DNA from 3 places in the Dechloromonas denitrificans genome. Region 1 is predicted to be linked to each of the others. Evidence: riboswitches for the same ligand, from Rfam matches in the RefSeq annotation. Region 1 holds a riboswitch; each other region holds the start of a gene.
The links. Region 1 has a riboswitch for cobalamin ahead of KI614_RS15600 (TonB-dependent receptor). Riboswitches for the same ligand answer to the same signal wherever they lie in the genome.
Positions count from the first base shown of each region.

Region 2: another riboswitch for cobalamin. It lies ahead of cobT (nicotinate-nucleotide--dimethylbenzimidazole phosphoribosyltransferase); the one in region 1 lies ahead of KI614_RS15600 (TonB-dependent receptor).
Region 3: another riboswitch for cobalamin. It lies ahead of KI614_RS05860 (TonB-dependent receptor); the one in region 1 lies ahead of KI614_RS15600 (TonB-dependent receptor).

Region 1 covers NZ_CP075187.1:3,301,529-3,304,769, forward strand. The annotation lists gene KI614_RS15575 (sulfite exporter TauE/SafE family protein) at 1-253, opposite strand, end outside; gene KI614_RS15580 (EVE domain-containing protein) at 253-702, opposite strand; RNA gene ssrS (6S RNA) at 780-960, opposite strand; gene KI614_RS15590 (cell division protein ZapA) at 996-1,331, opposite strand; gene KI614_RS15595 (hypothetical protein) at 1,333-1,530, opposite strand; cobalamin riboswitch at 1,646-1,852, shown strand; gene KI614_RS15600 (TonB-dependent receptor) at 1,961-3,241, shown strand, end outside.
Region 2 covers NZ_CP075187.1:133,825-137,065, reverse strand. The annotation lists gene KI614_RS00650 (adenosylcobinamide-GDP ribazoletransferase) at 1-329, opposite strand, end outside; gene cobT (nicotinate-nucleotide--dimethylbenzimidazole phosphoribosyltransferase) at 336-1,385, opposite strand; cobalamin riboswitch at 1,468-1,646, opposite strand; gene cobU (bifunctional adenosylcobinamide kinase/adenosylcobinamide-phosphate guanylyltransferase) at 1,688-2,233, shown strand; gene KI614_RS00635 (ATP-binding protein) at 2,269-2,877, shown strand; gene KI614_RS00630 (response regulator) at 2,878-3,241, shown strand, end outside.
Region 3 covers NZ_CP075187.1:1,260,557-1,263,797, reverse strand. The annotation lists gene thrS (threonine--tRNA ligase) at 1-610, shown strand, start outside; gene KI614_RS05865 (6-pyruvoyl trahydropterin synthase family protein) at 604-1,200, shown strand; cobalamin riboswitch at 1,304-1,559, shown strand; gene KI614_RS05860 (TonB-dependent receptor) at 1,579-3,241, shown strand, end outside.

The DNA of each region.
Region 1 (3,241 bases):
GGTTGCGCACGACATCCCAGCGGACAGCACCATGCGCATGATGAGCGCGCATGCTGGAAATCGACGTAAACACGATGGTCGCCATCGAAGTACCTAGCGCCAGGTGCATCACATGCTCGGGCGGAAAGCCTTGGGCGACGTACAACATGTACATGAAGGGAACCAGGGTCAGACCGCCACCGACACCAAACAGGCCGGCCACAAAGCCGCCAAAAATCCCCAGCAGGGGATAGGTCAACCACCAGAGTGTCATCAGTTTTCTACCAGACGCCGATTGATAAAAGCCCATTCCTCAGCGGTTACCGGTGTAATCGACAAGCGGTTGCCGCGGGCAAGAAGGCGCATGTTAGCAAGTTCCGGACAAGCCCGCAGTTCGGTCAGCGGCAAATAGCGCGTCTTTTGCACAAAGATGACATCACGCAATAACCAGCGCGGCGAATCGGCTTTGGATTTTGGGTCGAAATACGGGTTGACCGCGTCAAACTGGGTTGCATCGGGATAAGGCGCCGAAGCGATCCGGCAAACCCCGGCGATCCCTGGTTCGGCACAGCCCGAATGATAGAAAAACGCCAGATCACCGACCCGCATCGCATCGCGCATGAAGTTGCGCGCCTGATAGTTTCTGACGCCAAACCACGGAAAGGGAATATTCGGCTCGGCGGCAAGATGATCAATCGAAACCTCGTCGGGTTCCGATTTCATCAACCAGAACTGCACAGCCGCTTGATCGGGGACTGCCATCGAAAAATCACGAGAAATAGTCATCGCCAGGCCAAAAAAAGGCCCCCGCAAGTGCCGTCAGACCGGCATCCTGAACCGGGGTCCAGAATGGTCGCTTTCCAGCTGCATCAGGAACGCCTGACTGAGAGGCACTCACAACAGCAGCGGTATGGTCCGCAACCGATGCCAATTAGCATTGGTTCAAGGAATATATGGTCTTAACAAACACCGCAGGGGACGCTCGGCGGGCGGCGCCGGGGTCAACAGCAAATGACCTAGATGTCCAGTTGCTGCTGGGGCGCAAGCACGGAATCAATTCGTGCTCCCATGTGATCGATTCTACGCTTTGTCTCGGAAGTATCAACAGATTCCGCATCGCCTTCGACACCACCGGCAGCCTGACCGGCCAGCAGTTCGTGCGCGATGTTGAGCGCAGCCATGACCGCCACGCGCTCAGCAATGGTGCTTTTGGTGCGCTGGGCGATTTCGCGCATTTTGTTGTCAACCAGGTCGACCGCAGCAAGCAGCGCATCGCGCTCTTCGGCACTGCAGGCCACGCGATATTCGCGCCCCATGATTTTGACATCGAGGAAATTCGTTTCGGTGCTCATCTCAGACATCCTCGGGCAGCTTGTCGACCAGGCCTTCAAGGCGCTCTCGCGCCACCGTCATTGTCTGACGCAAGTGGAGACGCTCTGCCTCGGCAGCAGCCATCTGGTTTTTCAGCACCTCGTTCTCGGCACGCAACTGGTGCACCAGGGCAACCACCTGTTCAATCTTGGCTTCAAGCGCTTCGAGTTCGGTATTCATGGCGCGAACTATAGAGGGAAAAACGATGCGTGGTCAAGGACTAAGCCTTTATTCTCAAAGTGGTTTATACGAAATGAGCACGACTTTTATAGTGCGATGCAGCAAGCGCGCATGTAGAATGCGCACCGTGTCAGGTGCTGCGCGCGGATTCTCCAAGTGCAGTTAAACGGGAAAGCGGTGCGTCTCCGATGAGATCAATCCGCTGCTGCCCCCGCAACGGTAAGTGAGTGCGGATGTACCTCAAGGCCACTGGGTAAAACCTGGGAAGGCGGTACGTCAAGACTTGCGAGCCCGGATACCGGCCTGAAACAAATCACGGAATTGCCACGGGGTTGTGGCGCCAGCTTTATTCGGCCGACCTGTCATCCCTTGCTTTTCCTTTTCAATGCCATTCTGGTTCGCGGGGACGCCTGCCGGAAGAAGGAAGACCATGAATTTTCGATTGACCCACACTGCGGCTGTCATCAGCTCGCTTTTCGCGCATCACGCCATTGCCGAACCACTGCGCAGCGACCAGCCGACCGAACTGGAATCGGTCGTTGTTTCGGCCAGTCGTTTCATGACGCCGCTGGAAAAGGCACCGGGGCAGATCGAGATTGTCCGCCAGGATGAATTGAACAGCCGCAAAAACGACCGATTGAGCGATGTCGTCAAATACATTCCGAGCCTGACCATCCAACCCGGGCGAGGCACGACCCAATCGACCCAGGCCATGTCATTGCGCGGTATCCCGGACGAACGACGGATGCTGGTCATGGTCGACGGCGTACCGGTCAACGACGGTTACGCCGGGAGCGTCAATTTATCCGGCATGCCGACCGAAATACTCCGCCAGGCAGAAGTCATGGTCGGCCCGATGTCTTCACTCTATGGCGGGACGGCGATGAGCGGCGTGGTGAATTTCACCACCTTGATGCCGAAAGCACCGATGTTCAACGCCAGTTTTGGTTACGGCGCACCTTTTTCACGTGGGACGGCACCGGAAGACACGCGCCGGATCAGCTTGATGGGCGGCACGCTGTTCGATAATGGCCTGTCGGTCCTGATTGGCGGCAACTGGATGGCAACCGCCGGCTATCGCAATGAAAATGTCACGGCAACAAGCAGTCCTGGCGCCACCGTCAGCGGTTGGACCCAGACCAGCAGCAACAAGGGGGTCAATGCTTATCTCGTTGGCAATAAAGGAGCAACGGCCTGGGAAGAAAATGGCGAGTACATCAAACTCGAACAGCGCCTGGGCGGCCTGAATAAATGGCGCGCCGGCTGGCAGCGCCAAGCTTATGAATACTCGAACAGCACCCCGGAAAGCTATCTCAGAAACAGCAATGGCACGACAAACTGGAACGGATGTACGCCGACAACAGCCATCTGTTCGACCTGGATGGCCAGCCCGGGCGCTTATGAACGGCAGATCTACTCGCTAGGCGGCGATATCGAAACGCTGGGCGGATTGCTCAAGATCAGTGCCGCCTATATTGATGTCAGCAGCAATTATTTCATCACCCCCAGCACCAGCCGGATCAGCGACTCTCCCGCCCGCAGCGAATTGCTTGATGCTTACTGGACACGTCAGCTGGATCGCCACGGCATCACGCTGGGGAGCGCATGGCGCCACGACCGGGCAAACAACAGCGAATACACGCTGAGTAACTGGCACGATGCATCAAGCCGGGGCAATCTCTACGCCAACGTCAGTGGAGAAACCAATTCT
Region 2 (3,241 bases), 290 kb from region 1:
CGCGAATCCTTCATGATTTCAAGAATGCGCTGCTTTTCCCAACCGCCGCCCAGGCCATCGGCCGTATCGGACAGGCCATCTTCGTGAAAAGCCCCGGTCGCATAAATCGTCGCCGCCATCGATAGCAGGACAGCCACCGGCTTGGGCCAGAGCCAGGCCGCCCCGAGATAAACCAGCGCCCCGATACCGCCGACCAGCAGGCCGACGGCAGGGAAATAGCGCGCGGCTGAATTCAGTGCCTCGGCCGAATGCCCAACCCAGCCGGGTACCGGCAGCCGGGTGAAAAAACGGATAGCCCCGAAAAAATATTCCAGCTCACGCTTCAACATCGGGGCTTATTCCTGCTCGGACACGCCGGCCGACTCGAAACTGGCCATTTCATTGAGGAAAGCCAGCGCCGCACGGACCAGCGGATAAGCCAGCGCCGCTCCGGTACCTTCGCCGAGCCGCAAGCCGAGATCAAGCAGAGGCTCGGCCTGCATTGCGCGCAGTTGGGCCTGATGCCCTGGCTCGGCCGAGCGATGGCAGAAAATGCAGTAATCGGTCAATGCCGGGAAAAGCTTTGCTGCGGTCAACGCGGCCGAACTGACAATAAAGCCGTCGATCAGCAACACCATTTTGGCTTCCGCCGCCGCCAGCATGGCGCCAACCATCATGGCGATCTCGAAACCCCCGAATTCGGCCAGCACGGCGAGCGCTTCATCGCTGCCTCCGGTGGCCCGGTAACGACTCAACGCCTTATCCAGCAAAGCCTGTTTACGAACCAGGCCGGCATCGTCCAGCCCGGTGCCGCGGCCAACCGCCTCGGCCAGCGAAACCCCGGTCAGACAATGTGTAATCAGCGACGCCGATGCCGTGTTGCCGATCCCCATTTCGCCGAAGCCAACAACATTGCAACCGCCCGCCGCCAGACCGCGCACGATCTCGGCGCCGCTGGCAATCGCCACTTCGCATTGCGCCAGGGTCATTGCCGGCTCATCGATGTAGCTGGCCGTTCCAGCGGCGACCTTGGCGTCGATCAGACCCGGACGACGACCGAATTCATGGGCCACCCCCGCGTCGACCACGGAAAGCGCCATACCGTTCTGGCGGGAGAAAACATTGATCGCCGCACCGCCGGCCAGGAAATTTTCCACCATCTGCCAGGTCACTTCCTGCGGGAAAGCTGACACACCGGCCTTGGCCGCACCATGGTCGCCGGCAAAAACCAGCATCTGCGGCTGCGTGAGCTGCGGCGTCAGGCTGTGCTGGATCAGCCCGATTTTCCTGGCAAGCGTTTCAAGCTGGCCAAGCGCGCCAAGCGGCTTGGTTTTCTGGTCGATTTTGTGTTGCAGCGTAACGGCCAGCCCCTGGTCGGGGCGAGTGATATTGAATTTTGAATGCATCCGATTCTTTCTGTTCGAAAAAGCAAAAGGGCCTCGCGGCAACGTTTGCAAAAACGTCGCCACGAAGCCCTGTCCACAGGCTTCCGGCCCAAACTGACTCGATACGTCTTCTGGCTCTCGGATCAGCCGTTTGCCGCACCTTCCCGCCGGGTCTGTTTCCCCATAGGCAGTGGTTTGTCGCGACATCCGTCCCCGATTACAGCGGCGGGCCCGCCACGGAATTGCACCGTGTTCCGTTACATCGAATCGGGCCGAATTATCCGGCTTGCGGCGACCCGGCGCAATCACCTAAAGTGCCGACCATGAAAGAACTCATTCTTGGTGGTGCCCGTTCGGGCAAAAGCGTTCACGCTGAAAAACGGGCAGCCGAATCCGGCCTCAAGGTCGTCTACCTGGCCACGGCCGAACCCCGCGACGGCGAAATGTCGCGCCGCATCGCCCATCACCGCGCCCGCCGCCCGGCCGAATGGGGCTGTGCCGAAGAAACTCTTCACCTGGCGCAACGTTTGCGCGAACTGGCCGCGCCGGACACCTGCATCCTGGTCGACTGCCTGACCCTATGGCTTTCCAACCTGCTTTTTGCCGGCCTGGCCGGCACCCAGGCCGAAGCCGGCCAGGCCATCGACTGTCCGCTGTTCGACGGCGAGACGGCCGGCCTGATCGAATGCCTGCCGGGCCTGCCCGGACGCATCATCCTCGTCTCCAACGAAGTCGGCTGGGGCATCGTGCCGATGCATCCGGTTTCCCGACTGTTCGCCGATGAACAGGGACGCCTCAACCAACGCGTCGCCGCTGTTTGCGACCGCGTCACACTGGTTGCAGCCGGACTGCCACTATCACTGAAGTAGGGTTATTCTTCGTACTTTAATGCGGCGGAGGAACCATGCAGCGCTTGCTCGACATTCTGGCCTCCGGCATCCATGACACCAAGAATCAGCTGTTCGTCGCCGAAGCGCTGATTGCCGCGCGCGAAGCCGAACACCGCATCGATCTCGGCGAGGCACGCTACGCCATTGAAGCGGCCGCCGAGCGCCTGTCGCGCACGCTCGCCAGCTATCGGCTGCTCCGCCACGGCGCCCAACTGGCCATCGTACCAACCATCATTGGCGATCTTTGTGCCGAAGTCGGGCTGGCCCAGAAAGCCCACCTTGCCGCCAACGGCATCACCCTGAGCATCGATTGCCAGGCACCAGATGCCTGGCCGCTGGACCGTGACCTGATGACCGACATGCTCGGCAACGCAGTCCAAAATGCCGGCCGCTTTGCCCGCAGCCAAGTGCGCCTGACCGCCAGCGAATGCAGCGATGGCCTGCATTTGTTGGTCGAAGACGACGGCCCCGGCTTTGCCAATTTTCCACCTTCCAGCGGGACCGGGCTGCTGCTGGCCGAACGGCTGGCCCGGCTGCACTGCCGGCAGGAGCGGCATGGCAGCTTGCGCCTGAGCAACGACAGCCGGCTGGGCGGCGCTCGTTTTGAGTTGTTCATTCCGTAGATGAGCGATTACAGCAAAAAGCGTTTTCTCGTCATTGACGACCAGCCGCTGGCCCGCGACGCGCTGCGCAGCATCGCCCAGACGGTCGGTGCCTTCGCCGTCGAATTCGCCTCGAATTACCAGGATGCGATCTACCGCATTCGCAACAACGTACCGGACATCATCCTCTGCGACTACATCCTCGGCGACGGTCGCTCCGGCCAGCAATTGCTCGAAGAATTGCGCCGCTTCAACCTGCTGCCGGACGAAACCATCTTCATGATGGTGACCGGCGAACAATCCTACGAACAGGTGGTTTCTGCGGTTGAGCTGGTGCCCGACGACTACATCATCAAACCTTTTTCGCCCGACAAACTGCTCTTGC
Region 3 (3,241 bases), 1.4 Mb from region 1:
CGCGCTGTCCGGGGCGCTCGACCGGATGGGCATCGAATACCGGATCAATCCCGGCGAAGGCGCCTTCTACGGCCCGAAGCTGGAATTCGTGCTGCGCGACGCCATCGGCCGCGACTGGCAATGCGGCACGCTGCAGGTCGACCTCAACCTGCCCGAGCGCTTCGACATCAGCTACATCAGCGAACAGGGCGAACGCGAACGTCCCGTCATGTTGCACCGGGCGCTGTTCGGTTCACTGGAGCGCTTCACCGGCATCCTGATTGAGCATTACAGCGGCCTCTTTCCGCTCTGGCTGGCACCGCAGCAAGCCGTCGTGCTGAATATCAGCGAAGGGCAGGCCGACTATGCGCAAAGCGTGCTGAAAGTCTTGAAAAAGGCCGGGCTACGTGCCGCGATCGATCTGCGCAACGAAAAGATCGGCTACAAGATCCGTGAATACACACTGCAGAAAATGCCTTACCTGCTCGTCGTCGGCGACAAGGAAAAAGCCGAGGGTCGCGTCGCACTGCGCACGCGGGCCGGCGAAGACCTTGGCAGCTTGCCGCTGGCCGAAGTCATCGCCCGGCTGCGGCAGGAAGCGCAGCCGCCCGGCAGCGAGGCAGCATGCTGATCCGCAAACTGTTCAAGTTCGAGAACGCCCACATCGTGCGCGGCTGCAGCACGCGGCGTTGCTCGCATTCGATCCACGGCCACTCGTACAAAGTCGAACTACTGCTCGAAGCCCACGCGCTCGACCACGGCCAAATGGTCTACGACTTCGGCCTGCTGAAACACGGCCCGCGCACGCTGATCGATGCCTTCGACCACGCCGTCGCCCTCTGGTCGGGCGACGACCCGGACTACATCGCCGCCTGCCAGCGCTTTTCCGAGCGCTGGATTCTCATTCCCGTCTCGCCCAGTGCGGAGCAATTCTCACGGCTGTTCTTCTTGCTGATCGACCGCTTGCTGGACATGACCGAGAAGACCAACGGCGAGGCCGACGTGCGCCTGCACTCGGTCATCGTCCATGAAACCGAAACCGGCTACGCCCAGTGTTTTCGCGAAGATGCGGTCAACCCGAAAATGGGCCTGATTCTGCCAGGCGATATCGTATTTTCACCCGCCATACAGCAGGACTGGGCCGATGCTGCAGTGCGGAGTTTGCTGGAGCAGGCGCTTGATCAATCCGGTATCGACAAGCAGGTACAAATTGCCTCCTAGTCTGGTGACACGTATTATTCGTCCGTCCCGATACGTCTTTATTGATGCATCGGCACAAAAAACTGTCGACTCAGGCAATGACACAGCCCGACTGTTTTCAAAGGTGTCACCCCTTGCATCAGGTGCCTGTTTCGGTAACGAAACGGGTGAAACGGGAACGAGGTGCGCGATCAGCGATGATCGCAATGCCTCGGCTGCCCCCGCAACGGTAAGCCAGTGCGGCTACATCATGGTGAATCAACGATTCACCGGCCACTGCGCCATGACGTGGCGTCCAACCGGACGCGTGCGGATGGCGTGGGAAGGCGATGTAGCAAACCTGGCGAGCCCGGAGACCGGCCTGCTGCATTCCTGCTGTACGAGAAATCGGCACAGCGTATGCAATGGATCGTCTGCGGGGTTGCGGATGGTGACAGCGATGCGTCGACCATGGGTCGGTGCCGGTCATCTTTGCGCGTGCAGACGGTCAAGTTTAAGGATTTGACCATGCAAAGATATCTCCCTCGGGCAACAAATGCCTGTTTTCAACCGCGCAAATTGACGGCTACGGTGCTTGGTGCCATTGCTTTGTTGGCACCATCTGGCGTATTCGCAGATGATTCTGGGTCAGCACGTGCCAAGCAGGCAGCCTCCAACGTGGCCCCAGCCGAGCGTACTGCCGAGCTACCCACAGTGACGGTGAGTGCTGGCCAGAGCGAAATCAAGCGCATCTCCGCCGACACGTTGGATACCCGTTCTCTCGCCAACGTGCAGTCTGTTTTGCAGGACGTTCCGGGTGTCTCCTATTCACGTTCCGGCGGGCTAGGTGGCCAGATCGTGATGCGCGGGTTCAATTCAAATACGCCGCGCACCTTGCTGCTGGTTGATGGTGAGCGCTTTCGCGGGCGCAATACACTCGAATTCAACCTGATCGACCCCAACCAGATCGAGCGAATAGAGGTGTTACGCGGCCCAGGGTCAGCTTTCTACGGGCCGGATGCGATGGTTGGCGTAATTAACGTCATCACTCGCCGGGCCAAGGGTGATGTCAACGGCCCGCTTACGTTTACCCCTTTGCTCCGGGCGCTGGAGTACAACAGCGCCAGCGACATGAAATCGGTCCGGCTCGAAGGGCAGGCCATGGGCAATGGCCTGGATGCGCTGGTAGGCGTGAGCTACCGGACGGCAGGGAATTTTTCGTCGCCGGAAGGTACTGTTCCCAATAGCGATTTCACCGTTGGCCAGTTTGATTTGCGCGCCGGTTATCAACTTCAGCCCGGGCACCGCCTTGAATTGACGCTCAAGGCGGCCGATACGGAGAGCGGTCGAGCCGGCGGGATTGGCGGTGCACCTGGTTCGCCGCTGGTCGTCCAACGCGAAGACCCACTGCGTGAGCGCTATGCCCGCCTGGCTTATTCAGGTCGCCAGGAAGACTGGGGCGTGGAGCAACTCAACGCAAGCCTGTACGTGCGCAGCCTGTATTCGCGGCTGACGACGGAGAACCGCACGCAAAAAAACAAGCTGACGGTTTCCGAGAACATCGTCGACGGCCCCATCGTGTATGGCGGAAAACTCTCGGCACTGATGCCTCTTGGCCCGCATATGCTGACTTTCGGTACGGATTTTTTCCATGAAATGCGGAAAGGAGCTCAGTCCGGTTCGGAAGTCACAACGCTGAGCACGGGCAAGACAGTCATTACGCCCATCAGCCAGAACTCGCCGGATGCCGAACAGACCAATGTCGGGCTGTTCGCCCAACTCGATTATGTCTTCTCGGATGCGTGGTCGGCAAAGCTGGGGGGGCGAGCGGATTACGTAAAAAGCCGAACTGAAACCAGCCCCATCATTTCGCCGACACTGCAATCCGCTTATGAGCGCAACCGCGAGCGGACAGATCAGCCGCTGACCGGGGAGGTCAGCCTGGCCTACCACTGGAACGACAATCTCACGCTATGGAGCGGAGTCGGCACCTCGTTCCGCGTGCCATCGACTATCGAGAGCTTTGGTTCCAGTCGCCAGGGCACTGGCTACAACGTACCGAACCCCGAGTTGCGGCCCGAAG